Regions from separate parts of the Pontibacillus sp. ALD_SL1 genome, predicted to be linked through region 1. Evidence: riboswitches for the same ligand, from Rfam matches in the RefSeq annotation. Region 1 holds a riboswitch; each other region holds the start of a gene.
The links. A riboswitch is a leader RNA that binds a small molecule or an ion and turns the genes downstream of it on or off. The one in region 1 is predicted to bind S-adenosylmethionine.
Positions count from the first base shown of each region.

Region 1 (10,521 bases):
ATTTCTGCACCGAATCACATATAGTAATAAGAAACACTTACGTTGGAAAAAGACAGGTGGTTGCGATGAACGAAATCAGTGCACTTGAAAAAGTGATTATCGTAGAGGGTAAAACTGATAAACAACAAATTCAAAAAGTGATTAATGAAGACGTTGAGATCATATGCACAAATGGAACGCTAGGGGTAGAGCGGCTGGAACAGCTCATTCTTGATTATGACCTGGATCATAAGGATGTATTTATATTAGTGGATGAAGACCATTCAGGGCATAAGTTACGCAAACAACTATCATTCGAACTTCCCCACGCTGAGCATATTTATATAGATCGTTCATTTAGAGAAGTGGCTGCGACGCCTGAGTCAGAGTTAGCCCAAGCTCTGGTAAGCAGAAGCATATCGGTTGATCCTATCTTCTTAACATAGTTAGGTGGTATTCTTTGCAAACACTATCCAAGTGTCCTTTAGAGGAGTTAAAGCAGAGTGAAAAAGATGTTGATTTTATTTTTATTCATAGTCCTTTTTGCGGGACCTGCCATTTGGCGAGAAAGATGCTGGAGACATTGGAAGAGACATTAAAAGGAACTGACTTTAGAGAGTTGAACGCAGCGATTCATCCTGACTTCATGAGTTATTACGAAGTAGAGAGTGTTCCGTGTCTTCTGATCGTAAAAAAAGGCATGATTCTTGAAAAAATCTATGCATTTCAATCAGTACCTTATCTCTATGAGAAAGTGAATCAATATCAATAAGAAGAGGCTGTCCTATATGGGACAGCCTCTTCTTATGTATGAAATAATGTCGAACGATGATTTCCCAAGAAATAATTGAGTGAATCATGTAAAGAAATGTAGAGAGAAGGTATTGGTAAATCACAAATGATCGAACTATGACTGGAGAAAATAAGGACTCATCATAAGGAGTCCTTATTTATACTATTGCAATTCATTTATAATAACGTTCCAATCGTCTTCATAATCTCCATGACATCTGCTTTATCTCCAAACTGCGCTTCAATCTTGCCCTGTTGATTTATGACCACAGTTGTTGGCACGCCTGTACACTGATATAGGTCATAAACTTCACGTCCTCGATCAATTAGGGTAGGTTGAGCAAGAAATTTGTTGGCAAATGCCACACCTTCTTCAACGTTTCGTTCTCTTCCGGCTACGTTAATCGTCAACATTTTGACTTCATCACGATTTAAGGATTGATAGAAATGTTCTTTCTTCGGAAGATCCCTTGAACAGTCGGGACACCAAGAAGCCCAAAAAGTGAGGACGATGACTTTTCCGAGATCTTGTTCCAATTGATAATGGCTGCCATCCATAGCGGGGAGCTCAAAGTGAGGTGCTTGCATGTTCGTTGCCTCCTTTAATGATTTGAATTGACTCTTTTATTATCACCATGCTAACATATGATTTAACTTAAAATCGATTTCAGATCTTATCTGGAGAGGTGGAGGGACTGGCCCTTTGAAACCCAGCAACCATCCTTTTTAGGAACGGTGCTAATTCCTGCAAGGCGTGAGCTTTGAATGATAAGAGAGTATACGTACATGCGTTTCCCTCTCTTTGGGAGACGTTTTTTTTATTATCTACACCATTCATTTCCGTATACTGTTTGCTGATAGGATTTATTTAGATGAAAGAATTGAGTGAAAGTTTCATATTGACTGAATGTTAAGACGCGTGCTAGAATTCTTTCTAGACTTAAAAGAGTTAAAGCGTTAATTGAATAAAGGATTTTACTCTTATCACGAGAGGTGGAGGGACTGGCCCTTTGAAGCCCGGCAACCATCAAACTATGTTTGAAAGGTGCCAAATCCTGCTAAGCATAGCTTAGACAGATGAGAGGACGAATCGGTTTAGATAAACCTTTCTGTCCTCTTAGGGGATAGTAAGGTTTTTTGTTTAGGGAAGGTTATACAAGAGAATCCTTAAACTTTTTCGCATTTGAAAAGGAGGAACAACCGTGATTTCAATCAAGAATCTACAGAAAATATTCAAATCTGGGACAAAACAAGTTCAAGCGGTTGATGATGTTAATTTGAACATCGAAAAAGGAGAAATCTATGGAGTGATCGGATATAGCGGTGCTGGTAAAAGTACATTTATTCGGTTGCTTAACCGATTAGAAGATCCTACGAGCGGGGAAATCGTCATAGATGGTGAAGATATAGCAAGTTTGAAAGCGGGCAGTCTACGTAAGGCTAGACAAGAGATTGGGATGGTATTCCAGCATTTTAACCTTCTTTGGTCTCGAACGGTAAGAGAAAACATTGCGTTTCCTTTAGAAATCGCAGGAACTCCAAAGAAGGAAAGGCAAGAACGAGTTGATGAACTGATTAAGTTAGTCGGCCTAGCAGGCAGAGAAGATGCATACCCATCGCAACTAAGTGGTGGACAAAAGCAGCGCGTAGGTATAGCAAGGGCGCTTGCTAACAGACCAAAAGTTCTGTTATGTGATGAAGCCACATCGGCACTAGACCCTGAAACAACTGATCAAATATTAGACTTGTTGGTTGATATCAATGAACAGTTAGACTTAACGATTATCCTTATCACTCATGAAATGCACGTTATCCGCAAAATCTCTCACCGAGTAGCGGTGATGGAAGAAGGTAAAGTTGTAGAAGAAGGCGATGTATTAGATGTCTTTCTTCATCCAAAAGAAAAAGTAACGAAACGATTTGTAGAACAAATTATGGGCGATCAAGACCAAGACGAAGCAGTGGAGACGATCTTAGCTCAGTATCAGACTGGACAAGTCGTTCGTCTGCATTTTGTGGGAGAGAAAACGAATCAAGCTTTAATTAGTGAGGTATCGAGAGAATTCCCTACTGTGAGCTTCAACATTTTACAAGGTAAGATTACTCAAACTAGTAAAGGTGCTTATGGAACGCTCTATGTTCACATGGATGGGACAGAAGAAGACATCAAGAAGGCAATCGATTATATTTCCGAAACGTCCGTGCAAGTAGAGGTGAATAATCATGTTTCATAAGTTGTTTCCAAACGCAAATGTAGAAGATCTGATTACGGCTACGGAAGAAACGTTATATATGACCGCTCTTTCTGTAATTGGAACGTTTATCTTAGGATTGTTGCTAGGGCTGTTACTGTATTTAACTTCAAAGCAAAATATATGGGCTAACAAACCATTGAATTTCATTGTGGCAACGATTGTAAACGTGTTCCGTGCTATTCCATTTATTATTCTAATTCTACTCTTATTCCCATTCACAGAATTTTTAATTGGGACAATAAGAGGCCCTAATGCAGCACTGCCTGCTTTAATTATCGGAGCAGCACCATTTTATGGTCGTCTTGTTGAAATTGCTCTTAAAGAAGTAGATAAAGGTGTAATAGAAGCAGCAAAATCTATGGGAGCTAAGACCTCTACAATTATCTTTAAAGTCTTGCTTCCAGAATCAATGCCAGCTTTGGTTTCGGGTATTACGGTTACCTCTATTAACTTAATTAGCTATTCAGCCATGGCAGGTGTCATTGGAGCAGGTGGTCTTGGTGATTTGGCTTATCTCAAAGGGTTCCAACGCTGGGACTTTGATGTTGTATTCTTGGCTACAATTTTAATTGTCATTATTGTATTCATATTCCAATTCGTTGGAGACCTTATATCTAACAAATTAGACAAACGATAGAAGGAGAGTTAAATGATGAAAAAATTCTTAACACTATTCCTCAGCGCATTATTCATATTCGCACTAGCGGCATGTGGATCAGCAGAGGATGACTCAAGCAGCAATGGATCTGAAACAGGCAATGAGAGTGGGGAAAGCAGTTCTGAGGAAGAACTAGAGGAAGTTGTTATTGGTGCATCTAGCACTCCTCACGCAGAGATCTTGGAGAAAGCTAAACCAATCCTGAAAGATAAAGGGATCAATTTGAAAATTGAAACATATCAAGAATACATTCTACCCAACAAAGACTTAGCCAGCGGTGCCCTTGATGCAAACTACTTCCAGCACACACCGTATTTGAAAGAACAGAAGCAAGAATTTGATTATGACTTCACGAGTCTAGGCCCAGTTCACAATGAACCAATGGGCGTTTATTCTAAAAATATTACAAACGTAGATGAGATTCCAGAGGGAACAGAAGTCATCATGCGTCGTTCTGAATCTGAACATGGTCGTATCCTTTCCTTATTTGAAAAACAAGGTCTGATTACATTAAAAGAGGGCGTTGAGAAGAAATCAGCAACAATCGACGATGTTGCAAAAAACCCTAAAAATCTTGAATTCAGCCCGGATGTAGATGCAGGGCTGCTTCCGCAAAACTATGAGCGTGAAGAAGATGCTCTAGTTGCAATAAACACGAATTATGCAATAGAAGCAGGTTTAAATCCTACTGAAGATTCCTTGTTTATTGAAGGGGATGACTCTCCATACGCGAACCTTCTTGTTACAAAAACGGAAAACAAAGATAGTGAAGCGCTAAAAACGGTTTTAGAGGTTCTTCAATCTGAAGAGATTCGTAGCTTTATTAAAGAAGAATATAAAGGTGCTATTGTACCTGTGAAATAATTATGGTCATCCTGTCCCTCCTTGGATAGAAAGTAAACTCATCGCTCATAATAGTGATAGTTACTTTTATCCTGGGAGGGATTTTTTATGGATCAACAACATCAACCACAAAATTCAACAGAAAAAGCATTATTCACGTACAAACATGGTATGGGACTATTTCAAAAAGAAATGCCTGATGTAGCTCATCATTTTAGTGAGTTTTCAGAAGCTTGTTTTAAAGAAGGTCAAATCTCAAAAAAAGATAAGCAGCTCATGGCTTTAGCTATTGCTGTCGTTGCTCAAGATGAGTATTGTATGATTTATCACTCAAAGGGATGTCTCGACAATGGCGCTACAAAAGAAGAGATGATGGAAGCTTGTGGCGTAGCAGCTGCCTTTGGTGGAGGTGCAGCACTTAGTCAGGCAGTAACACTCGTTAATGAAAGTATCCAAGAGCTTCATTAATATTTGAGAATTGCATAAATTTAAGTAAACAGAAGCAAATTCGATGTATTATAGGGTATAAAAAGGTATCACTTTCAACTCAGATAAATTGTCATTCCTTCCCTTAAATTGAGTTTATATGGACTTTGTTATGGGAATAAGGATTATGCTAGACTAAGTTGGAAAACAATTGAAGGGATGGATTCACTATTAGTGACCAGTTGAACTTAAACTACACAAGTGAGATGGAAAAGGCGATGCACCAATCTCACGGAATGGGCTATCAAGAGTATAGTCGCCGAATTGACCAGCGTTTAAAGGTAGAACAACGTAGGGAAGCAGAGTACCAAGCAAGTCGGCAAATTGTAGCAGAAGTTGATCGGCAAATCCATCGATAAAAATTGTTTATAATGTGTTACTTAATAAATTGAAGCAGGCGTACCACTGGCCTGCTTATTTTTTGTTCAATCTTTCAGGGGCAGGTGGTTTTCTTTCTTAAGGATTTGTTGTTACTATATATATATAAGGAAGTTAATTGGCAAAACCTATGCGTGTAACACGGATTAGGTTTCTACTATCTTAATAGTAAGAACTTATTATAGCGTGTGGTAAAAAGTTGATATTACTTTCGAAATGATTTAAAATTGTAATGAGAATAGATTGAGAATCGATACATTTTACGTATCCTTAATTTACGATAGTTAGAAACCATATTGGAGGTATCAAAATGGCAGGATCAACACTAGAAATTAAAGATCTTCATGTAGAAATTGAAGGTAAACAAATCTTAAAGGGTGTAAACCTTACAATAAATGGTGGCGAATTCCATGCTGTCATGGGTCCAAACGGAACAGGTAAATCTACGCTTGCATCAGCAATCATGGGTCATCCTAAGTACGAGATCACAGGTGGAAGCATTCACTTAGACGGCAAAGACGTACTAGAAATGGAAGTGGACGAGCGCGCTCAAGCTGGTCTTTTCTTAGCAATGCAGTATCCTAGTGAAATTAGCGGTGTAACAAACTCAGATTTCCTTCGTTCTTCAATTAACTCTCGTCGTGAAGAAGGCGATGAAATTAACCTTATGAAGTTCATCAAAGAAATGGACGGAAATATGGATGAACTTGAAATGGATAAGAACATGGCTCAGCGTTACCTAAACGAAGGTTTCTCAGGCGGTGAGAAGAAACGTAACGAAATTCTTCAACTTATGATGCTTAAGCCAGAGATTGCAATCCTTGATGAGATTGACTCCGGTCTTGATATCGACGCACTTAAAGTGGTTTCTAAAGGAATTAACAAAATGCGCGACGAAAAATTTGGTTGCCTAATTATTACTCACTACCAGCGTCTGTTAGATTATATTACTCCAGATAAAGTACACGTAATGATGCAAGGTCGTGTAGTGAAATCAGGCGGACCTGAATTAGCTAAGCGTCTTGAAGAAGAAGGTTACGACTGGATTAAGCAAGAATTAGGCATTGAAGACGAAACAGTAGGTCAAGAAGCGTAATCAGTTAGGAGGGATATCATGACTGTTGAAACACAACAACTTCCATTCGATAAACAATATGTCAGCCAGTTTTCAGAGAAACGAAATGAACCTAAATGGATGACAGACCTTCGTGTAAATGCGTTGGAACAAGCTGATGCGCTCCCAATGCCAAATCCAGATAAAACGAAAATTGATAAATGGAACTTTTCTCGTTTTAAACATGAGGCACAAGGTCAAACCATTTCTTCACTAGAAGAATTACCACAGAAAATCCAAAGTTTCCTTGATATAGAGAAACAAGACCAAAACCTTGTTATTCAACGTAATCACACGGTTGCTTATTCTTCTTTATCTCAAGATCTAAAAGATAAAGGTGTCGTATTCACAGATGTCTTCACTGCGCTATCTGAGCACAGTGAGCTTGTTCAAAAGTACTACATGACAGATGGAGTTATGGTAGATGAGAATCGTCTAACTGCTCTTCATGCAGCACTTATGAACGGTGGAGTATTTGTATATGTACCAAAAAACGTAGTCATTGAAGAACCAATTCAGTCTATATTCTGGCAAGAAGACGATGAAGCAGCGCTTTATAATCACATTCTTGTGGTAGCTGAAGAAGGAAGTTCTGTAACGTATGTTGAGAACTATATCAGTGACAATGAAGCAGAAGAAACGGTTGCAAATATAGTTACAGAAGTAATCGCAAAAGGTAACGCTAAGGTTTCCTTCGGTGCAGTTGATAACTTTGCAAAAGGTACAACAACTTACGTGAACCGTCGTGGTGTAGCTGAACGTGATGCTCAGATTCAGTGGGCACTTGGTCAAATGAACGATGGTAACACGGTATCTGAAAACGTCACGTATTTAATGGGTGATGGCGCTCATGCGAATGCGAAGACGGTAACCGTTGGCCGCGGAGAGCAAAAGCAGAACTTCACTGCGAAAATTGTTCACTATGGTAAAGACACAGATGGGTATATCCTACAGCACGGCGTTATGAAGGAAAGTGCTAGCTCGATCTTTAACGGAATTGGTAAGATCGAAAATGGTGCGTCTAAATCTAACGCAGAACAAGAATCACGTGTTCTTATGCTAAGTGATAAAGCTCGCGGAGACGCAAACCCAATTCTTCTTATTGAAGAAGATGATGTAACAGCAGGTCACGCTGCTTCTGTAGGTCGCGTTGATCCCGTGCAGCTTTACTATCTAATGAGTCGCGGTATTCCACAACATGAAGCAGAACGTCTTGTTATTCACGGTTTCCTAGCACCTGTTGTGAACCAACTTCCAATTGAAGCGGTGAAGAATCAATTACGTGATGTAATTGAAAGGAAAGTTTACTAATGGATATCAACCAGGTTCGTAAGCAATTCCCGATTTTAGATCAGGAAGTAAACGGACATCCATTGGTTTATCTTGATAGTGCAGCAACATCCCAAAAGCCTCAATCCGTTATTGAGGCTTTGGATGAGTACTATCGAGGCTATAACTCTAACGTACACCGAGGTGTTCATACACTAGGTACGAGAGCTACAGATGGTTACGAGGGTGCTCGTGAAAAAGTCCGTCGTTTTATTAATGCAAATAGTACAGAAGAAGTGATTTTCACTAGAGGAACAACCACTTCTATTAATACTGTTGCTTATAGTTACGGACGAAACAATCTCCAAGAAGGTGATGAGATTGTCATCACCCCAATGGAGCATCACAGTAATATTATTCCTTGGCAACAAACAGCAAAAGCTACTGGAGCGACGCTTAAGTACATTCCTCTTCAAGAAGATGGAACAATATCTTTAGAGGATGCTAAAGAAACTATTACGGACAAAACAAAAATTGTTGCAATGATGCACGTTTCGAATGTACTTGGCTCTATTAATCCGATTAAAGAAATTGCTGAAATTGCACATGAAAATGGAGCAGTGATGCTAGTGGATGGCGCGCAGAGTGCACCGCACATGCGTATCGATGTCCAAGATTTAAATTGTGATTTCTTCGCCTTTTCCGGTCATAAAATGGGAGGCCCAACAGGCATTGGTGTTCTTTATGGGAAGAAATCTCTTCTTAAAGATATGGAACCTGTTGAATTTGGCGGCGAAATGATTGATTTTGTAGGATTGTATGATTCTACGTGGAAAGAGCTCCCTTGGAAATTTGAAGGGGGAACACCTATTATTGCAGGCGCTATTGGAATAGGAGCTGCGATTGATTTCTTAGAAGATGTGGGACTTGATGAAATTGAGGCTCATGAGAAACGATTAGCTCAATATGCAATGGATCGACTGAAAACAATAGAAGGTGTTACCATTTACGGACCAGAAGATCGTGCTGGGTTGATCACGTTTAACTTAGATGATGTTCACCCACATGATGTTGCTACTGTATTAGATGCTGAAGGTATTGCTGTACGTGCTGGTCATCACTGCGCTCAACCATTAATGAAATGGCTAAATGTATCAGCTACGGCTCGTGCAAGCTTTTATGTATACAATACAGAAGAAGACATCGATGCATTTGTCGATGGATTACAAAAGACAAAGGAGTTTTTCGGAGATGTCTTTTAATAATCTCGACCAACTATACAGACAAGTCATTATGGATCACTACAAGAACCCTCGTAATAAAGGGGCTCTTGAAGGGGACCATTTAACTGTAGATATGAATAATCCTACTTGTGGTGACCGCATTCAGCTTCAGTTGCAAGTAGAAGATGGCATTGTTCAAGATGCAAAATTCGATGGTGAAGGTTGCTCTATTTCTATGTCTTCAGCTTCTATGATGACGCAAGCGATTAAAGGTAAAAGCGTTGAAGAGGCTGTGAAAATGTCTCACGTTTTCTCTGATATCATGCAAGGGAAAGAAATAAGTGAAGAGATGGAAGAAGAATTAGGTGACATTCAAGCGTTACAAGGCGTTTCTAAGTTTCCTGCACGTATTAAATGTGCAACATTATCTTGGAAAGCGATGGAAAAAGGTGTAGACGAAAAGGAATAAAGTTTTTGTGATATACCACCTAAAGGAGGTTTTGACCGATGGCTAAAAAAGCACCTGAGGTCGGCGAGTATAAGTACGGGTTTCATGACAAAGACGTTTCGATTTTCCGCACAGAACGTGGACTGACTGAAGAAATTGTACGTGAGATCTCTAGACAGAAAGATGAGCCAGAGTGGATGCTTGATTTCCGCTTGAAAGCTCTTAAACAATTCTATAAGATGCCAATGCCACAATGGGGCGGCGACTTAAATGAACTTGATTTTGATGAGATTACGTACTACGTAAAACCATCTGAAAAGTCTGAGCGTTCTTGGGATGAAGTACCTGATGAAATTAAGCAAACGTTTGATAAATTAGGTATCCCTGAAGCAGAACAAAAATATCTTGCAGGTGTATCCGCTCAGTATGAATCTGAAGTTGTATACCACAACATGCAAGAAGACTTAGAAGAACAAGGAATTATATTCAAAGACACGGATACAGCTCTTAAAGAAGATGAAGAGCTCTTCCGTGAGCACTTTGGTAAAGTGATTCCGCCTGCAGATAACAAGTTCTCTGCACTAAACTCTGCAGTATGGTCTGGTGGTTCATTCATTTACGTACCAAAAGGCGTAAAAGTTGACACACCACTACAAGCCTACTTCCGTATTAACTCAGAAAACATGGGTCAGTTTGAGCGTACGTTAATTATTGTTGACGAAGACGCTTCTGTTCACTACGTAGAAGGTTGTACAGCACCTGTTTATACAACAAATTCTCTACACAGTGCAGTTGTTGAAATTAACGTTAAAAAAGGCGGATACTGCCGTTATACAACGATTCAAAACTGGGCAAACAACGTTTATAACTTGGTTACAAAACGTGCGGTTGCTGAAGAGAATGCAACAATGGAATGGATTGACGGTAACTTAGGTTCTAAGTTAACGATGAAATATCCGTCTGTTGTTCTTAAAGGCGAAGGCGCGCGTGGTATGACTCTTTCTATTGCACTTGCTGGTAAGGGGCAACACCAGGATGCTGGTGCGAAAATGATTCACCTAGCACCGAACACGTCT
Region 1 is NZ_CP062974.1:3,026,944-3,037,464, reverse strand. It holds gene IMZ31_RS15415 (ribonuclease M5) at 66-425, shown strand; gene IMZ31_RS15410 (thioredoxin family protein) at 440-751, shown strand; gene IMZ31_RS15405 (TlpA family protein disulfide reductase) at 949-1,359, opposite strand; SAM riboswitch class I at 1,443-1,546, shown strand; SAM riboswitch class I at 1,750-1,855, shown strand; gene IMZ31_RS15400 (methionine ABC transporter ATP-binding protein) at 1,974-3,005, shown strand; gene IMZ31_RS15395 (methionine ABC transporter permease) at 2,995-3,663, shown strand; gene IMZ31_RS15390 (MetQ/NlpA family ABC transporter substrate-binding protein) at 3,679-4,548, shown strand; gene IMZ31_RS15385 (carboxymuconolactone decarboxylase family protein) at 4,636-4,995, shown strand; gene IMZ31_RS15380 (YuzK family famiily protein) at 5,232-5,372, shown strand; gene sufC (Fe-S cluster assembly ATPase SufC) at 5,702-6,487, shown strand; gene sufD (Fe-S cluster assembly protein SufD) at 6,506-7,816, shown strand; gene IMZ31_RS15365 (cysteine desulfurase) at 7,816-9,036, shown strand; gene sufU (Fe-S cluster assembly sulfur transfer protein SufU) at 9,026-9,466, shown strand; gene sufB (Fe-S cluster assembly protein SufB) at 9,505-10,521, shown strand, end outside.

Region 2 (10,521 bases), 1.6 Mb from region 1:
TAATAAGACCGGCACTTCTGCAAAATGACGCATCAACAAATGATAGCGAACCTCATACAACTTAAACAAAGCTAGTATACTAGGAGTTGAGAGTGTGCTCAATTTTTGCTTTAACTTTACATATAACTCTGTTGCCTGGTCCGTTTCTCTTTGCATGATAACGGTATACCATTCGTGTAGTTCTTGCTCGAGTAACTCCTCATCTACGCCTTCTTCTAGTACTTCGACTGGAATATCCAGGCGATGTAAGAGCAGTTGAACAATTTCCTCACTTGATTTCGTAAGCCCATTTTCGATTTTACTTAAGTAAGAAATCGAACAAATACCTTGAGCCGTTTCTTCAAGAGTACGATTTTGGTTTAACCGATGTAACTTGATTGTTTTGCCCACTTCAGACCCTTTTAAGATTTGAATCAACTCACTCTCTACTGAAGCATCCTCCTTTGCTAGAGTGTATGCTTCAAATGTTGAGACTACCCCTCTCACATCCATTTTCTCGTTTGGGAAAGTCTATCTATCAATATAGCCAAAAAGGCTGTATTACATCTGCATTTTTTCCCAAACATATTTGGAATATGGGATGTAAGTTACATTCATCATAATCAAAAATTAGAAATATATCAATATTCTGATAATTTTAGGTACTAGAGGACTAGTTCTTATGGCTCAAACCTTATTTTTGCTAAGTTCATTTGACCTATTAAATGATGGTAAACGTATATTAAGCTATGTTCTATAACTAAAATTGCGTAATGATTGATCTCTACGAGTTTATAGCACCATTAACCTGGGTATTAATAGAATAAATCATAAAAAAACCCCTTTGGTTTTTGAAACCAAAGAGGATATATAACCGTACGTGTAAGATAGACTTACTGTTGGTGTTGATAAAGTGTGTCATATAAAGTTGAAGAAAAATCAGCGCGAGATACATTTTCTGCGGAATAGCTTTTTACACTTTGATCCTTTTCAATACCTGATGCTTCAAACGAATTTAAAACCATCGTAGTCATTTCACTAAATGTGATCGTTTCGTTTGGTTTAAATTCACCGTTTAAGAAGCCATTAATAATGTCTAGCTCTTTCATAGCTGCTATATCATTAGCAAATTGATGATTAGGATCTACATCTGGGAATGTTGTTTTATCAGAAGCTTCATGCTCAATGATTCTGTTAAATAAAGCAGCTGCTTGCCCTCTAGTAACATCTTGGTTAGGTTTAAATGTACCATCATGGTATCCTTTTATAATCTCACTACTAACTAAAGCTTTGATCGCTTCATAAGCAACATGATTTTCATCCACATCTGCAAATAAACTGTCTACATTATTTAACCCTGCTACACGACGTGCCGTAGAAAACTTAGGACCCCAGTACGGATTGCTAAGAGAGACAATATCAATCCCCTTGCTAGAGGTAGCACTAATAAACTTATTATTACCCACATAAATTCCGACATGCGAGATGCCTGCTTTATATGTGTTCTCAAAGAATACTAGGTCTCCTGGCTTCATATTGCTTTTACTAACTGCTTGTCCTACTGTGGCTTGACTTCCAGTTGTACGAGGGATTGAGATACCCACTTTGTTAAAGACATACTGTGTATATCCAGAACAGTCAAATCCACTAGGGCTTTGACCACCAAATACATAAGGTACTCCCATATGATTCTTAGCTACACTTAACAAATCATCTTGACTAGCCGCCCCAGCTACTGATGCACCACTAAACGTAAACATTACAGCCATTCCACAAGCTACAATTTTCTTCAACATATTCCCCACTCCATTTTCTTCTAGTATCGTCTGTTTTTTCTTCTACGACTATTCTACCAAAAGTTTGTTTGTCATAAAGTTACGTTTATATTACAATTTGTTTTCAAAAAAGACATATTTTTTATAATAATACAACAAGATCCCTTCATTACTTCATTTTTACTGTAATAGGTAAATATAGGGATTATAAGAAAATGAAACTTTCGTACAAGATTTAAACATACGTATACTTAGGGAGTTGTTCCCAAAAAGTTTACTTTTCTCACAACACGAGTCTCTTCATTCACTCTTCACCAACCTATCAACACCTCATTTTTTCTTCATTCATTGACAATAAACCACGTTATAAGTAAACTTAGGTACTGCATGTAAAACAAAAAGTGAATACTCCTTCTTATCACGAGAGGCGGAGGGACTGGCCCTACGATGTCTCGGCAGCGGGCTCATTGCAAATGAGTGCTGTGCCAAATCCAGCAAGGTTACACTTGATAGATGAGAAGAGGAGCTCTAAATATAAAGCCCTCTTCTGATTAAGAAGAGGGCTTTTTTAATGATACATGGCTAGTGTTTTCCATTACACAAGAATTTAAACAAGCAAGAAAGAGGTGCAGCAACATGAATATAAACAAAGGGAATCCACTTGCTCTATTACCCTTACTCATTTTCTTAGTTATCTTTGTAGGATCTGGCATAGTAACAGGTGATTTCTATTATATTTCAATCTTAATCCCAGCCCTAATTGCAGCGATTGTTGCAATTCTACAAAATCGTAAGAAGCCAACCTTCGAAAAAGTGGAGCAATTTGCAAAAGGTGCAGGCCATCCTGACATCATGATTATGGTCTTCATATTCATATTAGCCGGTGCGTTCTCATCGGTGGCAAGCAGCATTGGTGCCGTAGAATCTACAGTAAACCTGGCATTAACTTATCTTCCTGAAAACTTAATCATTGTTGGAGTCTTCATTATTGCTGGCTTCATTTCACTTTCTATGGGAACATCGGTTGGCACAATAAGTGCACTTGCACCAATTGCTGTCGGTATTAGTGCCGAAACAGACTTTTCTGCAGCCTTATCACTTGCAGCTGTTGTTGGTGGTGCAATGTTTGGTGATAACCTATCCATCATTTCTGATACGACAATTGCGGCGGTTCGAACACAGAAAACTGAAATGAAAGACAAGTTCAAAGCCAACTTCTTCATCGTTCTCCCTGCAGCTATTGCGACTATTATATTGTTAATCGTGATCACTTCAGGCGGAACATCGTCTGTTGATGCAGATAGCTTCAACTGGTTAAAAGTGATTCCTTATGTCGGAGTTTTAGTGGGTGCGTTAGCAGGACTGAATGTGATGGCCGTGCTCATTGGAGGTATTCTTTTATCAGGAATAATTGGAGGAATTAGTGGTGATTATTCTCTTGATGCCTTTATGTCTAACATAACATCAGGAATTAACTCCATGTCGGAATTAATTTTCCTTACAATAATAATTGGCGGAATCGTAGCTATGATTCAACACAATGGCGGCATTCAATTCCTTCTCCATACCCTTACAAAAGGAATTCGCTCTAAACGTGGTGCCGAAGGAAGTATCGCCGGTCTTGTAGCCACTACAAACTTAGCTACAGCAAATAATACAATTGCTATAATTACGACTGGACAATTGGCAAAGAACATTGCTGACGAGTATGAGATTGATTCCAGAAAGTCTGCAAGTTTACTAGATATATTCTCTTGTACAATCCAAGGCTTAATCCCATATGGAGCGCAATTATTAACAGCAGCCCAAATCGGTAGCCTATCGCCAATAGAATTACTACCGTATTCTTTCTATCCTATATTAATTGCAATCTCAGGTCTCATAGCAATTGCAATTGGGTTCCCACGCTTTAAAAAATCTGCGTAAAATTACTAAAAATGACGGGATACATGTATCCCGTCATTTTTTTATCCCTTTAGAACTATAAGAAAGGGTCAACACCTAACAATTGCCCTGCCAATGTCTCTCGCTTTGTAAATACAAATAATAAAAACAAAAAGAAAATCGTAAATAATGAAATGGTCCACCACTTCCCCATGTGCCCCCCCCTATACATCACGCTTCCGGAATAATGTAATCGCTACTGCAAGCGCAATACATCCGTACATAATGGTATAAAGAATCATCACATTATTAGGAGCTGATGCACTTGCAAACATCCCTTGCTGAGCAAGGCTGACGGGATTATCTGCTGTATCAAATAAGAATACCGTCATTTTTCGGTACATGGCGTCTACAGGAAAAATAAGGCTTGAGATAATTCCAATATTCACAAGTGCCCCCTTTTCCATTATGGTTCCAATTTGCTCAACAAATCCTCCAATGAAGGCAGATCCGTATAGGATGATTAACACGATCCCTGCATTTAGGGTTGTCATTCTACTACTTAACATGACACCTAATGTCACTAAAACTAGAGGTTGTAACATATACGTTGATACAGCACTTGCAATCTGGCTAATTGAGAAATCAAGGGATACAACTTCGCCCCCTATGCCTTGGTGCAAAATGATGATACCCGCAAACAATAAAGCCGCGTAAGCAATCAACAGACCTCCAAGTCCGATGACTTTACCTAAAAGAAATTGTGTACGAGTTATGGGGCGCATTAGCCACGTATCTATTTGATGACTATCTATTTCACTAGCAATTGCACTGACACTAGATAAAATAGAGAGCAAAGCAACAATGAACGAAGAGAAATAAAGTCCAACACTAAGTAATTGTGATGAGAACAGCTGCTGTTGCATCATTTGGTCTACCGTTGAGGCCCCAAAACTTTCCCAGTCTTTCACTGCATAGTGAATCGCTACGCCATATAAAATAAGGAAGACCGCTGTCATAATCATCGTAATAAGGAAAATCCGTTTGGATACAATCTCTTTAAATGTTAACTTAGCGATGGTCCACATAACGCTGCTCCTTTTCATTCACCCAGTACATAAACACATCTTCTAAATGAGGAATGACGGGTGTTACTTCATAAATAGGAAGCTTGTGACTCGCCAAGAAATCGACAAGTCTTGGAATATCCTCTTCCCTTTTCAATTGGTATAAGGCTTTAGAACGGTCATTAACGGCTTCCTTGTTTTCTACATTACGAACAAAGTCAGGAAAATCATGATTGGTTAATCCAGCTGTAGCCGAGGACATAATTTCAACCTGTGCTTCCACCATCATCAGTTCCCGCCATTTTCCCTGAACGATCATTTCACTCTTATGCACAATAGAAACATGATCACAAACTGACTCCACCTCATTAAGCAAGTGGCTATTTAGGAAAATGGTTTTTCCTTGATCTTTTAAATGAAGCATCAAGTCACGGACATCTTTCCTTCCAATTGGGTCAAGAGCTGAAGTGGGTTCGTCTAAGAAAATCAGTTTTGGATCATTAATAAGCGCACAAGCAAGTCCAATACGCTGAGACATTCCTTTTGAATACCCTTTAATCTTTTCTTTATCACGCCCTGTCATGCCAACGAGGTCAATCACTTCTTCAATTCGTTTCTTCCTTTCACGAATTGGCACCTTACACAGTTCTGCATGACTTTCAAGTAGTTTACGACCTGTAAGCCAATCTGGATATCGAAACAACTCTGGTAGATAACCTACCTTTTCTCTTGATTTAGGAGTGCCAATCGGCTCACCTAAAATTCGCCCCTCTCCACTTGTTGGATTAAGTAAACCTAACATCGTTCGCACAAATGTACTCTTACCAGCACCATTCGGACCAAGGAATCCATAAACCATGCCCTCTTGGATCTCTAAGGACACATCACGTATACCAGCCTGGCCATTGTAGGTTTTCGTTAATCCATTAGCTTCCATTACATTCATAAAAGACTCCCCTCTCTACAGAAACGCACAAAATGGGCTGCTGGAGCAGCCCTTTACTATTATTGTGCTAATTCGTTGGCGATTGATTTTAGTTCTTGATTCGTTAGTCTAGATTTTTCAATACCTTTTTGGCCATGTACCGTAAAGGAATCTACTACATGGATGTGTTCTCCTTCTTGCCACATAATTGTAGCCACTTGATCGCTACTCATCATATATCCCTTATTGCCTGCAATGGTCAACTCTTCTACCTTCTCACCCTCATTTTCAATGTAAGGAAGAGGCAGGGTTTCTTCGATGCTCTGTATTTGTTGAATTTGACGTTTCACATTATATGGCACAAACGGAAGCTCCAATAAAGTATTCTTCAACTCTTCAACCGAAGTACCTTCAGGGACCGTAAAGGTGGGAGCGTCTATATTCGAATAACTTATTTGGTTCTCTCCTCGTTTAAAATCGAAATTGTTCGATTCACCAACGTGTAACGAGAACGTTTTCCCATCCAATGCTTCATCAAATTGTTGTACCACACCGAACTGCGTTAACAGATTATTGGCTTTCGTTACATCTAGATTAAAGCTCATCGTATATCCGGGATCAATATTCAAGCTTTCAAATGTAAATGAATCGATTTCCGGAACATCATACCCCGCTTCCACCGCTTCTTGCACTCGGTTAAATCGAGATTGTTCACTATAACTGTTAAAGTCAGTTGTCCTATCTGAAATTCCTATTTCACCAAGCCCCTTCAATTCATAGGTTCCTTCTTCTTCTCTGCTTAACCAACGGTCGACTTCGTTCATATCCTCTTGTGTCAATTTAACCATTTCAACCTGATTGACGCGGAACATAGAAAGAAATTGATCGGCAGCAACTTGAACTTGCGGGAAAGCAAGAGATCCAAAAATTGTAGCCGCTGCTACTCCAGAAGCAATAAAACGTTTGGTCTTCGTAGTCAATTTAAACACTCCTTTTTGTTTTTGTGGTTTTTCACTATTTTGGGTTACGATTGGGTCTTTCTTCACTTTATTCTCTTGAATCTTATTTTCAAATGAACGCCAGGCGGCATCTACATCGATGTCGGCATTTGGTCCTTGAAAGGAGAATTCGATTTCAGATTCAAGTGCTTGTAACTCTTCTAATTCTCCACGACAAGAAGCACAAGTCTCTAGATGTTGCATGACAACTTTTTTCTCCTCACGGGTAAGCTCATCATCTAGGTAAGCTTGTAACGTTCCATTTTCAATACATGCCATCCCGGTCATCTCCTTTCATCTCTGAGTATACATTTTTGAACCGCTTCTTCGCCCTGGCGATCAACGTACCAACGGACGTACGCTCAACGTTTGCTGTTTGAGCAATCTCTCCATACTTAAAGCCTGAAAATTTCATCATCAGTAACAGTTGATCCCGTTCATTTAATTGAGCTAGCGCATCTTTTACTTCTTGGCGGTGTTCCTTTTCCATATAAGCTTCTTCTACGGAAGCCATAATGTCATGACTATATTCTGCTTGTTTCTCAGCTTTCTTCATCTGTCGTTTTTCAGTTCGTATGTAGTTGTAAGATAAACGAACAGCGACTTTCATAAGCCAAGCAGGAATAGATTCGATCTCTTCCTTTTCAGAATGATAAAGTTTCAGAAATACTTCTTGAGCAATTTCTTCTGCTGTTTGCTGATCGTGTACAATCGTAATAATTTTACGGACGATATTTGGGTAGTACTGTTTAAATAAGTGTTGAAACTGAGCTCCTGTTGGCTCCGTTTCATTTGAGTAATTGGAATCGAACAAATTTGCTCTCACCTCCAAAGCGGCCCCTCCTTTCGAACAGCTTTCATAGTAGAGACACCGGATTTATGGTTTTTGTGACAGGTATAAAGATAAAAATTAAAAGAATTTCCTTTTTATGTACAATTTCATACGTCCTTATTCATTATAGTTCAAAAGGGTAGAGGCTCGAGCCACTAAATCGAGCTTAGGCTCTCATAACCCAATAACCCACGGCCGCGGTCCACCCCCCTCACTATGACCCACAAAAAAACTCCACCCCCTTTTTTCAAAAAGGGGTAGAGTCACTATAGCCTTATAATTGCTTGTGTTTCATAAAATCAAGAACCTCTAAGTCAAGTTTACCATGTTCAAGGGCTCGTTCCTCGAAGTTCTCTCTGTGGAGGAATGAAGTAAATGCTTTATACATAATGGATTCTACAACATTGACAGTAGGGAGGTATCCGAGTCTTTTCAAATGAAATAAGAGCTCTTGCTTAACTTCTCCTTCAATTAAGGCCACATTTTCTTCTTTCGTAGCCCCAAAGTAAAGTTGCTGAAGGTGATAGATTCTCACTAGCTCATGAATGGGTTCTTCATGCTCATCTACCCGAAGATCAATGAAACGGTCATTAAATCCACCATAACCTCCATTTTCTTTAACGACAAGAAGAGCTGCAGATTGCTTCCCACGCTTATCCCCACCAGCCATCTGTCCAGCTTGGAGCGCCTGTAGCAGGCGATCAGCCAAAGACCCTTTACCTGATTCGAAGGCAGAAGCCATCTCGGTTACGGTTTCTTCATTGACCAATATGTTTCCTTGAACGGCAAAATTCGATCCTGTTAAGCCTCCTGCCCATTCATAACAAGCGTCACCTGTATAGTTAGCTGACTTTCCCTCTGCATTCACGATTCCAACCTGACGCATTCCCCTTTCAGGATCAGCTTCCGTTAATTGTTTTACCACTTCATCAGGAGCAAAGCCTTCTTCTAATAAGCGAAGCCCTTCAGGCCCAAAAGAAGGATTAGCTAAGGATTGGGTAGCAACAGCGCCTACACCCGCTTTTGCCCAGGGAACAACAGAGCCAGAACCTAAGAACTTAGACTGAACGGCAACTCCTAGCTCACCTGTTTCAGGATCGTATCCAACAATCGAAAACGTTGCAACTATAGGATTAGAAACTCTGTTCATTTTACTTCTCCCCTTCTCGTACCATAAATTAATCTAACTATAATAAAAAAAATACTTTTATAGCAAGCATTATTTTTTAAGTATTATGTAAATTCCTAGCCTTGTTCATTCATTCTTAAACATATGCCTTCGGTTATCCTTTACATCTTCATATATAAAAGCCTGGAGCAAACTTGCTTCAGGCTTTGTTTATTATTAATCCTTCGTGTCATCTTGATGGTCCTTATCTTTTTCCTCATCCTCAAAATGAGCATCGATTGGACCTTTTTGTTTTTGTTCTCTTTTCTTCTTCCGCTTCAAGCGCTGAACAATTTTCTTATAATTCAACGAAAACGTCTTTGGTTCATAATGTTCAGAAGCTCGAATGTCTTCAGATGACGCTCGCATAAAGGACCATGCTAGCATAATCATGATAAATAATAGCGGGAACCCACCAACTATGGCGGCTGTTTGTAATGTTCCTAGTCCGCCAAGGAACATTAACACAAGTGGCATGAGACATAGAGCAAATGCCCAGAAGAGGCGATTCCATCGTAAAGGCTCGTCTTCTACTTCTTTTTGAACAACCGATGCCAGAATGTAGGAACTTGAATCAAATGTCGTTGCTAAGAATATAATCGCTAAGATGGTAAAGATAAAGATCATAAACCATGCTAGTGGTAGTTGACCAATAATCTCAATAATCGCTTTTGGCGCACCATCATTATTCAATACATTGATGACATCAAACTCCCCTGTAAGTTGCATATGCAGGCCGTAATTTCCTATGATACCAAAGAACAGTATACTTCCAATCGTTCCATAAATGATGGTCCCAAGAATCATTTGGCGTATAGAACGACCTCTTGAGATCTTCGCTACAAATAAACCAACGAAGGGTGCATACACAAGCCACCATGCCCAGTAAAAAACAGTCCATGACTCAGGGAAACTGGTTTGTTCATATGGCCCGAGCGCATTATATGGCTCTGTCCATGTACTCATATGAAAGAAGTTGTCAAGCAATAAACCAAGACTATTTGTAGTCGTTTCTGCCATAAACCTCGTAGGACCAAACATAAACACAAAAGCTAATAGAAAGATCGACAACCATAAATTAAGATCACTTAGAACCTTGATTCCTTTTTTCAACCCACTATACGCACTGATTGCAAAGATAAGCGTAACAATCGCCAGGATCGCTGTCTTCATGAGCATATTAACAGGAATCCCTGTTAATTCATTAATTCCTTCAGCAATCATTGGAGTACCTAAAGCCAACGTAGTTCCTGCTCCACCTAACAATCCAAACATAAATAAGATATCAATTGCCGTCCCTACAGGACCGTTAGCAAGGTTTCCTATAAGTGGCCTTGTGGCTTCACTAACTTTTAGCACAGGTTTTTTGCGAACATAGTAAAAGTAAGCCATTGGGAGTGCAGGGAGAGTATAAATCGCCCATGCAATCGGTCCCCAATGAAATATTCCATACGTACTTGCCCAGGCGATGGCTTCTTGTGTTCCTGGTTCAACACCGAACGGAGGGCCTTGATAATAATATGCCCATTCAATCGTACCCCAGTACAGAATACTTGATCCTATCCCAGCGCAGAACAACATACCCGCCCAAGAAAAGTTATTAAATTCAGGCTTCTCCCCTGCATCACCTAATTTCACACGCCCATTGTCACTAAACGCAACATAGATAAGAAAGAAGAAAATGCCTAACCCAACGAGTAAGTACAATACACCAAAATTAGTTGTTACAAATGTATTAGCCTGATTAACGTACTCAGCTCCCTTTTCCGGGAATAGAACCAGGGGAATCGTAACTAATAATAATAGTAGAAAGGCCCCTAAAAAAGTAGGCCAATCCATTATTCCTTTTTTCATGGTTGTGTCTCCTTTGATGTTAGACTTCCAAACTTAGGA
Region 2 is NZ_CP062974.1:1,389,654-1,400,174, reverse strand. It holds gene IMZ31_RS07060 (helix-turn-helix domain-containing protein) at 1-486, opposite strand, end outside; gene IMZ31_RS07055 (C40 family peptidase) at 873-1,775, opposite strand; SAM riboswitch class I at 2,167-2,274, shown strand; gene IMZ31_RS07050 (Na+/H+ antiporter NhaC family protein) at 2,391-3,680, shown strand; gene IMZ31_RS07045 (ABC transporter permease) at 3,863-4,726, opposite strand; gene IMZ31_RS07040 (ABC transporter ATP-binding protein) at 4,710-5,651, opposite strand; gene IMZ31_RS07035 (anti-sigma factor family protein) at 5,711-6,907, opposite strand; gene IMZ31_RS07030 (RNA polymerase sigma factor SigX) at 6,894-7,454, opposite strand; gene IMZ31_RS07025 (DUF1028 domain-containing protein) at 7,735-8,610, opposite strand; gene IMZ31_RS07020 (BCCT family transporter) at 8,806-10,482, opposite strand.
Region 2: another riboswitch for S-adenosylmethionine. It lies ahead of IMZ31_RS07050 (Na+/H+ antiporter NhaC family protein); the one in region 1 lies ahead of IMZ31_RS15400 (methionine ABC transporter ATP-binding protein).

Region 3 (10,521 bases), 1.2 Mb from region 1:
CTTGGGCTTGCTCGGGGACAACTCGCTTTCCTGCGGGGAGCTGGGGAGACCCCAGAGGGAGCGAATGCGACTGAGGAGGCTCCCCAGCTCGCCGCGGAAAGCGAGTGATTTCCCGAACCGCCTCACGCTCCAATAACGCATACGGGAACATTCTCTCAGCTTCAAGTCTTCAAGATTAATTCCCCATTCTTGAACGCAGAGCAAAAAAAGACCAACGAAGGTAAAAACCCTAGTTGGTCATATTACTATGGAAGGACCTCCAGAAGGACCCCTTATAATCAATAAGTTCGCTGATTTGCTCAAAAGGAATTTCAAATGTTGGGAAGCCTGCTACATAAGGAGCGATTTCATAAGGGGCATAATATACGAACAAAGATGTATCGTTCACATAGAATGGCTGATCCGCATCCACTTTCACATCTACATCGTCAAAATAATAAGAGTCAGCTTGTTCTTTTATTTGCTCATTAACTAACTTTGTTAACACTTCAGTATAAGGGCTTCCCTCTTTGAAGAGATTCGATAGTTGATAAAATGTACCATCAACTAGATTCAGATTAGCATGCAGTTTCGTTGGCATTGGATGAGCAGCTCCAAAGTAATATTGGGAGCCGTTTAATTCAATAACGACAAGATCTTTATGGAAATAATCAATCGCGAAATCACCAAAATAGCTGTAATCGAGCTTCTTTTCTTTTGGGATCTCCTTAACCTGTGACATCTCTTTTAAAGTTTCGTTGACTTCTTTTTGAATATCCGTTTCATCCATTCCTCTTACGACTGGGTAGTAGACGAGATAATCGATATTTGGTTTGTACTTCATCTTCAAAATTCGAAACTGGTTATTCAGACGTATTGTCCTCTTTGGCCTCCATATCACTTCCCCTTCTTGTGTTAAATAGAGAAGTTCATAGTCAATTATGGCTTTAATAAGAGGACCTTCTAACGAGAGGTTACCTTGACCTGGCAAGACTGGTTTGTTTTGCGCGATATTACCTTTTCGATTGAGGAAAAATGTATTTTCATCATCATGAGCGGATGCCAATCCTTTCTCATAATCCAATACATTCTGATAACGAAATGGAGATAAAAGGTCTCCATTTAAATCCGCTATGGCATACTTACTCCCAAGGTACGGTTGGTCAGGGACAATGGCCTTACCTATCGCTATCCTCTTCTCCCCCAACCGATTGATATCATCATGAACAGGCTGTAAGATTTGGTTGCCTTTTGGGTCAATCAGTCCATACCGAAAGATATAATCTTCAGCCACGGTAACAACAGCACGACCTTCTTTAAAAGCCTGCACGTAATCGTAAGAAGGTTCTATGACCACTCGACCTCTTTCGTTAATATAACCGTATTTCCCACCCTTATCTTGTTGAAAGGCGAGCATCCCTTCGCCATAATTGCCAACATACGGGTAATTATAGGTATAAAAAGGATTTCCATCTCGGTTAATTAAAGCATATTGATTCTCCTTGACCTGCACAACTGCCCTCGCATCCTTAAATGGATCACCAGACAAATATTGAGCAGGAATTGCTTCTTGACCTTGATTATTTAAATAACCGTAATACGTCGTCCCCTCTTTCTCTTCACTAAATAAGGCTAAACCATTTTGGTACGTTCCAATGTATGAATAGGATTTGGGCGTAAGAATAGCCCCTTTCTCATTAATAACCTGAAACTCATTATTTCTATAAACGACTGCTCGCCCTTCACTGAATTCAGTAATGGATTCATATATAGGTTCAACAACATAATCGCCTTTTATATTAATAACTCCATTTCGCTGATCCCCTTCCACTACTGCTAACCCATTATTCTGAAAATCCCGTGCATATGAATACTTAGGTGTTATTTTAATGTCGCCTTTACGATCAATATATCCCCATCTTTCCCCGTCATCCATTTGAACCAATACCGGAAATCGCTTGATAGACATAGAAACCGCCCCCCCTAACTGAACACGTTTACATTAGTTTATTCGCCCATTTGCATAATGTGCTTAGACTGTCGTAAAAGTTAGCTAACCAACATATAGTGACAAAAAGGAGGAGATCGAGATCGCAGATATAAAAGTAAGAGACAACGGGCCTTTGTTTGTAACGGGAGACTTCACACTTAAAGATGCTACAGGCAAAGAATTTACCACAAAGAAAGGATGCTCCCTGTGCAGATGTGGACGATCTAGTAACAAACCCTTCTGTGACGGAGCACATAAAGGCGTATTTAAAGACGAATCCCGTGCTAGCGAATAAGGTTCAGCTATATAGAAATCATATATTGCGCATAAAAAGCGACCTTTCTTGTACAAGAAAGGTCGCTTTGATTAAGAGACTTCATTTACTTTAAACAAAGCATCGACTTTTTGTGCCAGTTCCGATATGAATCGGTTCACATCTGGCGGAACAGTTTGTTGACTCTTCCATTCTACTTCTCTGCTATTCATCATTTTCGGGCGGCTCGATACAAATACCCAGCCAACGTTCCCTTTCTTTACAAAAGCCGTCCATAGCCATTCCTCACGTTCCCCAACACTTACGCCAACGAGCTTATGTTCAGCTCTTCTATTGCCACTACGCTCAATCCGTTTCAGTTGATGCTTCAATCCTGCCACTCCTTGCCTTTTTTCTATCAGTATGAACGAATGCAGTCGGAAACATACTTGAAGGAGCAGTGCTAGTTCACTTACTGGTTAGATTGAGAATAGTAGACTTCTTCAAAAGGTTGAACGATTACGAAGCCTTCACCAGAGAATTTCATTTGAACAGACTCTCCACTCCCCCGTCCAAAGAAGCTCTTCAACGTAACATCGGTTTTAAACTCAGGCTGCAAATGTCCAGACCAAGCCACAGTAGCGTTAGGATCCGTCATAACAGGTTGATCCGGTGTAACCAAAAGGGTTAAAGGCTCGTAGTGAGAGGTTATGGCTACAAGTCCGCGGCCTTCTAATCGAATATTAAAAAGCCCTCCAGACATCATGCCAGCTACCTTTTTCATCAACTTAATGTCCCAGTCGATGCCAGGTTCAAAAGCAAGAAGGTCATTGCCATTTACCGTAATTGCTTCATTATTCAGATGAAGGATGGTAATCTTCTTCCCCTGATCTGCTAAATAAAGCTTTCCATTACCATCTGCCTTCATGAGAGAAGCACCTTCTCCTGAGAAAGCTTTCTTAAACATCTTTCCAATTCCATGTTCAAGGATTCCTTCGCGCTCAAATCGAATGGATCCATTATAAGAAATCATGGACCCCATCTTAGCCCACACATCACCATTTAAATTAACCTCAAGCATACGAGGGGTTTCTAACTCAAAGTAATCATTCTCCGATTCATCCTGCTTTGTCTGCCGAATAAACTCATCAATGGAATAGTTATGTTTCATAAGTCGACCTCTCCTCTATTAAGTATAAACTCAAACTCAAGACACTTTGCCAGATTTAAAATAAAGCTGTCCCACCTTTGTTGTATGAGACAGCTTTGGTAATTATGAATCGTATGATGTTTGTTCCTGGATACTGCCATCTTTTTTATGGATAATGACTTTCGTTCCTTTGTTTTGAGCGATCTCTTTGGCACGGTCAATAGCATCTTGCTTCTTTTCAAACACGTCTGAAGGCTTTTTCGCCTGCTCTGTTTGAACGGCCCACCCATCTTCATGAGCTACAACGTGTTCTCCTTTTTCAAGAAGTTCAGGTCGAGGATCAGACTGATTGTCTTGATCATCACGACTCTTTAAATCCTGATCACTCATCTGTTTCACCTGATTGACTTCTTTTTCACTTGCATTGTCATACCATTCTTTCGCTTGTTCTGTCGCAATTGGAATAGCCCGGTCTTCGTCATAGCCATCATCTAACATTGCATTCGCAATATCGATTGCTTTCTTTCTTATAGGTGTGTCTAAATTCTTTAATGAGCTTGGATAATCATTTGTATCCCAAGGCATATCGCCCACCTCCGGTAACCTTTTTCTTACAAATTACCGCATTACGTGCGAATGTAAACCTATTTCAAACGACCGTAACCACTCACGAACTGCTTCGCTTCCTCAAGACTAGCCGTCTCGAAAACCAACGCTTCCCACGGTAAATCAGATTGAGTTACCGTATGAATCTTATGTTCGAAAAACAAGAAGTACGGCTCTTGTTCCTTGTTATAGCTAGTGTTTGCGAGAAGCCCGTCCCACGTATCCTCATATTGGTCCCCATAAAGGTCAACTCTACAAAGTATATGACCAGGCTCAAACCACGAATACTGTTCAGAAAGCTCTTTCAATGGTTGAAACGATTGCTCAAATTGCTCTTCATCTTCTATTTCCATAACGATATAATTGCTAATGATGGACATTTGTCCTACTTCCTCAACCTCTTCTCTCTTACGATCCGTACGAATAATCATATACGCTAAGAAAAGGGCTACAACCGCAAAAAGCACGTAAATCATGCTGGATCAATCCTCTCTTCATTATCTTCGTGACACCTTCTAGTATTTCCTCTTTACTCCAAGAGTTTACATCGTTTTCACAGAGCATCTGCTTTATTAGTATTCTATCATGTATATGTAATGAAAAAGTAAGGATAACAGAAAGCTCATTACTCAGTAATTGACTCTTCACTGGTTGAGGATTACGGCTCAAATACTGCGAGCTCGGCTTAAGTTAGTGATACATGACTCAAGTCAGTTTGCGCAGGTTCAAGCTATAAAAATAACAGCTTAAATCTGACTTTTATAGCGCAAGATCAGGAGACATGGCTCCACTTACGTAATGGTGGCTTAAGTTGAGCAAAAAGCGGCTCTAGTGCGAGAGCACAAAAGCGGATATCTAATCTACCATCTATAAAAAACTCGTCCATTCTCATAAGGAATGAACGAGGCTCTTCAATTACTCATTAATAAGACGATTTAACTTTGCAAGTTGCTCTTCGAATTCATCCACAGGTACGAAACGAGCTTTACGAAATTGCTCTTTCCCATCCGCAAAAACCATTATTACAGGTACAGTAAAGATAGAAAATTCCCCTGCTATTTCAGGGATTTCATCTGCATCCGCGTGCACAGCTTGAACGGCAGGGTACTGCTCTAATACTTCATCAATTTGAGGTAAAAGGGCATGGCACACTGAGCATCCTGGCCTTGAAATATATAAGAGGTTTAATCCATCTTGTTCAATTGTTGAACGAATCTCTTCCATTGTTTGAGCGTGTTGCATAGGTACACCACCTAACATATAATCGATTACTCGTAGTGTACCACAGGAGAAGGAATGATACTCCATATATGCTCATAGGGGTATATACCTTAAAGGGATATAAGCTGCCTTGCGCTTGTAGAGGTTTCATCTATATAAGCTCCAATTTTCTCACTATCTTCATTAAGGCTCTCAATCGTCGCGCTCATCTCTTCCATACTTGCAGAAGCTTGTTCAATAATAGCAGCTAGTTCGCTCGTAGCTGCTTCTACTTGACGAGATCGATTTTCGACATCTCCGCTTATGGCGTTACACTCATCTGTACGTTCCTCGACATGACGTAATGATGACTGGATACGTTCAAACGAAGAAACAACTTCGTTCATGGTTTCTACACTTTCATCGAGCTTTTCACTACCTGTTTTCATCTGATTTAACGCTTTTGCATTGCTATCATTTAATTCTCCAAGATTTGTGGTAATCTTCTTAGCTGACTGACCCGTTACCTCTGCCAACTTACGAATTTCATCAGCTACCACTGAAAAGCCTTTCCCTGCTTCTCCGGCTCTTGCTGCTTCAATCGAAGCATTAAGAGCAAGAAGGTTCGTCTGTTCTGTAATTTGCTGAATATCTTCAGTAAATTGATTCGTTTCTTTAATTTTGCCTGTTAAGATATTAAATGTATCATTGAGCATGCGAATCACTTTTCGTAGCTCATTCATTTCAGATTCAAGATGGTAAATACGTTGTTGGCCTCCATTAATCTCTTTAGACGCTTGATTCGTTTCTGACTGAAGAACGGTTAGCGACTCTTTCATTTGAGAAATGGTTGTCATCGTACTTTGAGCGTGTTCCGAAATATCTGTAATTTGCTCACTTTGACTTTGGGCACCAGCTGACACCTCTTGAACGGCTGTTTTCATTTCCCCTTGTGCGTGAACGTTTATCTGAACCTGATCGTTAACACGGGTAATGTTCTCCGCAATGAGTGTAGCCTCTTTTTCAAGCTTTTCCTTCTGCTTGGCTTGAATCTCTCGCTCCTGTTCAGTGGTGTAAAGAATCGTCTCAAGTTTCTTAAACGTTTGTTCCGCCAAATAAACCATTACACCTAACATGACTCCCATTAACAAATAGATAAACGTTATAGCAGGGAAAATCGTGTTCATCAATTCTACTTGATCTGGGTCAGGCCAAGTATGACTGGCAATTAAAGTAGCAAGCCCAAGGACATACCCTATCGCAAAGTTCCTACGGTCTAAATGGATGGCCGAGAATACAGCTAGGAATAAAAGAATTAAATCCCCAGTTAGGGTTCCGCCTTCTAAATAGACTATCCAGCCATATCCACCGAATGGCATAAGCACAGCGATGTAAGCAAACACTTTTGGTTTTTGTAACAGCCTTTGTAATACATAGAGCAATATCCAGAACATGATTAACTCTATTCCATAGATCGACGCTCGAAAAACAGCCTCCTGTTGTAAAGCGAGGGTTAGCCCTGACAACATAGTAATACTATATGTAGCAGTCATTAACACGTTTTTCTTTTTCACATCTTGCAAACGCATGTCCTTAACATTCATAATCAGCTACCTCCAGAAGTCATCTTTTTTCTTTTTATCGACTTCTCAGAGTTTACATTCAAGTGAAAATGGCATATTTTGTAGAATTCAAAGAATTATATCTCACAATTATCAATCGGAAAGGAAATTCTTTTTTTATGATTACAAATGCAATGACAGTCATACTTCTTGCAACCATCACATTTATTCTTGTCTCTATTGTATTACGTTCATTTACAAATGGAATCACGCCAACACCTACAAGTCTTAAGGTTAAGCAAGAAGTAATAAGGGTTGCAGAAGCTTACAATCCTTCTACAATCGCCGACTTTGGCGCTGGTTGGGGAACAATGGCCATTGCTTTCTCTAAGGAATTTCCTACCGCAACGGTGTACGCCTATGAAACCTCCTTAATCCCATTCCTCTATATGAAAGGGATGATTCGCTTAAGAGGTTACCGCAATATAGTTGTTATTAGAAAAGATTTCTTTACCGCTTCACCCGAACAATTTGACCTCATTTATTGTTACTTATTCACTAGAGCCATGAGAGAGCTTTCCATCACACTGTCTACTTATAGAGGGGTTGTCATTTCCAATACCTTTTCCTTACCAGGGGTCACCCCCTATTCTTCGGTTCAAGTCAGTTCTTGGAATATCACGACACCTATTTATATATACCGAGAACAAAAAGGAAACCTAAACATAGATAAGATCGTATATGAGTAAACGGTAAGGAAATCTTTTAGGAGGTAGATCATATGAGTTTATTAAATAGTTGTATCTTTTTTCTATCTAAGAAACAAGATAAAGGACAAAGGGTAAGCCTATGAAGACTATTCTCCTCTTTATAGTGGGATTTATATTTGCGATTATTGGTTATTTTAATGATATTGCCACATGGTTTACGCTGTTTTGTTATGTAGTTGCAGCTACATGCTTTATTGTTTTAGCTTTAATTCAGATAAAACTAGAAAGAGAAAAAGGCGATACGAACCGTTATGAATAACGGTTCGTATCGCCTTTAGAATGAATCATTATGTAACCTGCCACCTCAAACGGATGGTTAAGTTCCCGCAGTCGTATCGATTACGAGGTGGCATTGAAATTAAAATATCATATGTTCTGAAGAAACACAAGTCAGGCTGCCTTAGCCAATTCCGCAAGAAACGGAGCCATTCTTCTGAAGATACTTCTGATGATACTCTTCAGCGTCGTAAAACTCTGTAACTTCATTAACTTCCGTAACAATCTCGCTCTTGAATATACCTTTGTTGTTCCATTCAGTAATCTTGGCAGAAGCAATCGCTTGTTGTTCTTCTGTAGCGAAGATAACAGATCGATACTGAGAACCTACGTCTTCGCCCTGACGATTACGCTGTGTAGGGTTGTGGCATTCAAAGAAGTGATCTACAAGTTCGCTATAGGAAATCAGGCTTGGATCATATTCAACTTTCGTTGCTTCCGCATGACCGGTTCCCCCTGCTTTCACCTGTTGGTATGAAGGGTTTGTAACAGTGCCTCCCATAAATCCGACGCGTGTCGCTTTCACGCCTTCAATTCGTTCAAAATAAGCCTCTACTCCCCAAAAACATCCTGCTGCAAATACTGCTGTTGCCATTCTAATCTCTCCCTTTCTTAAAACGACACTTCTTTCTTCGAGAGTACGATCGCGGCCTCTTACATATAGAAGAGCCCTCTCTTTTTATCCAAGAAAGGGCTCGTAAGTGTATATCCGTACGATCCTCTCATCTTCCAAGAACATATTGTTCCTGCAGGAATTGGCACCGTTCTTGTCGATTGTATTCATCGACTCGATGGTTGCCGGGCATCAAAGGGCCAGTCCCTCCGCCTCTCTGGATAAGAAGTTTATCGCTATTTAAAATTTTAAGTTAACCCAAATCATACATGATCCCATTAGCGAAGTAAAGTGGTAAGCGCCTAAAAATTTCGATCGTTAAAATTTTCTGATAATATATGGTATGATAGGCGTACTTGCCACGCAAGCTTTCATCAACTTTTGTATCCTCATTATATAAAAAGTTCATCGCATTTATGCGTGTCCATTAGACTTTTTTTATGAATAATGAGGCCTTCATTTATAGGGGTGGACTCCCTCACATACCGTCCCATTAAATAATAAAGGAGTTTTTCAAAATGGTTAAAGCAATTTCAACAAACAACGCACCAGAAGCAATCGGCCCTTATTCTCAAGCAATTGACCTTGGTCAAATTGTATTCGTATCCGGACAAATCCCACTAAACCCAAGCACGATGGAAATTGTTTCAGATGATGTGAGCGAGCAAACGACACAGGTGATGAAGAACGTTGGAGCGATTTTAGAAGAAGCGGGCCTTAACTATGCGCATATCGCTAAGGCGAATATTTATCTTGCTTCTATGGAAGACTTCCAAACAGTTAATGAAATCTATGCCAGCTTCCTTCAAGAACCTTACCCAGCACGAGCAGCCATTGAAGTAAGTCGTCTGCCGAAAGATGTTAAAGTCGAAGTAGAAGTAGTCGCCCACCGCTCAGACGCGTAAGCATTCCAAGGTAACTATAGGCAGAGAAGGTCCGTTACGGTAAAAGAGCTTGGGCTGGCTGGAGGACAACTCGCTTTCCTGCGGCAGTAGGAGCCTAGGGGAGACCCCGGAATGAGCGTAGCGATTGAGGAGGCTCCCCAGCTCGCCGCGGAAAGCGAGTAATTTCCCGAACCACCTTACACTCTACTAAAGCGAACGGAAACAACCTACAGCAACAAAGAAGGGCCACCTTTTTAGGTGGCCCTTCTTTGTTAGCGTGCGTTTTCGTCCATGTGGACAAATGGTAGGTCTGTGTCGACTTCGCCATAGATGCGGGAGATGTCCAGGTCATTTCCTTGCAACCAGTGAGCAAAGTCAAATTCTACTGGCTCTCTGTTGCCTCCAAGGGCCATCCAGGCTGTAAGGCTCTTTGGGAAATAGGCGGTGGTGTGAATCGTTCCTGCCCAGTTCCGATATTGCTTCGAGAATACACCTCGGTCAGAATCGTTCATCAATCGAAAAGCTTCATATCCGCTTGTGAGTTGATCCTTTTCATGATTAATGACATCCATTCGACGCTCAGAGTCTTTTAAGTAGTTCCGGTTCTCATGTTTCATAATCTCGAAATGGTTCGTGCATACGTTCGATTGGCGCACCTCGACACCTCTTGGAGATGTTTCTACAACATAGGTCTCGCCTTTGCCATCATAAACGATATAACTGAAGGAATGACGATGAGGAATGTCTTTAAGCATCGCCACCGCTTCGTCCACATTTGCACACGATTCAAGAATTAAGCGACCAATCATGCAACAAATAAATCCATTACCCGGCTTCTTGCGGTGCATAAAGTTATACCCTATTGCCAAACCTTTCTCATTAATGCCATCCATTCTGCCTGTTACACGCTGAGAAGGTCCAGCCATCGCGTAGCCCCCATCTGTTGGCTGATAGAAAACATAACGACCTTCGTACGTTTTGGGCTGGTAGTCGTAGTTACGAATCATGTAGCCATCGCCTGTTAAGATGGAACAGCCCGATTTTACATACTCGACGCGATATCCACCAAACTCCATCATCACCCGCTCCATCGACCAGCCGAGAGCATCTCTAAGTCCTAATAATTCATCCCAAATACCAGGGGCAAACCGCTTAATAGCATTCTTAACTTCCTCCTCCTCAACCGTAAACCGCGGTTTTCGAATCTTCCACTGCTTCTCTCTGTTTCGGACGGTTAA
Region 3 is NZ_CP062974.1:429,374-439,894, reverse strand. It holds gene IMZ31_RS02280 (WG repeat-containing protein) at 230-1,948, opposite strand; gene IMZ31_RS02275 (CDGSH iron-sulfur domain-containing protein) at 2,103-2,264, shown strand; gene IMZ31_RS02270 (hypothetical protein) at 2,336-2,614, opposite strand; gene IMZ31_RS02265 (AIM24 family protein) at 2,695-3,393, opposite strand; gene IMZ31_RS02260 (DUF2188 domain-containing protein) at 3,496-3,957, opposite strand; gene IMZ31_RS02255 (hypothetical protein) at 4,017-4,454, opposite strand; gene IMZ31_RS02250 (thioredoxin family protein) at 4,894-5,220, opposite strand; gene IMZ31_RS02245 (methyl-accepting chemotaxis protein) at 5,310-6,782, opposite strand; gene IMZ31_RS02240 (methyltransferase) at 6,920-7,489, shown strand; gene IMZ31_RS02235 (hypothetical protein) at 7,590-7,769, shown strand; gene msrA (peptide-methionine (S)-S-oxide reductase MsrA) at 7,911-8,381, opposite strand; SAM riboswitch class I at 8,506-8,627, opposite strand; gene IMZ31_RS02225 (Rid family detoxifying hydrolase) at 8,918-9,304, shown strand; gene IMZ31_RS02220 (C45 family autoproteolytic acyltransferase/hydrolase) at 9,556-10,521, opposite strand, start outside.
Region 3: another riboswitch for S-adenosylmethionine. It lies ahead of msrA (peptide-methionine (S)-S-oxide reductase MsrA); the one in region 1 lies ahead of IMZ31_RS15400 (methionine ABC transporter ATP-binding protein).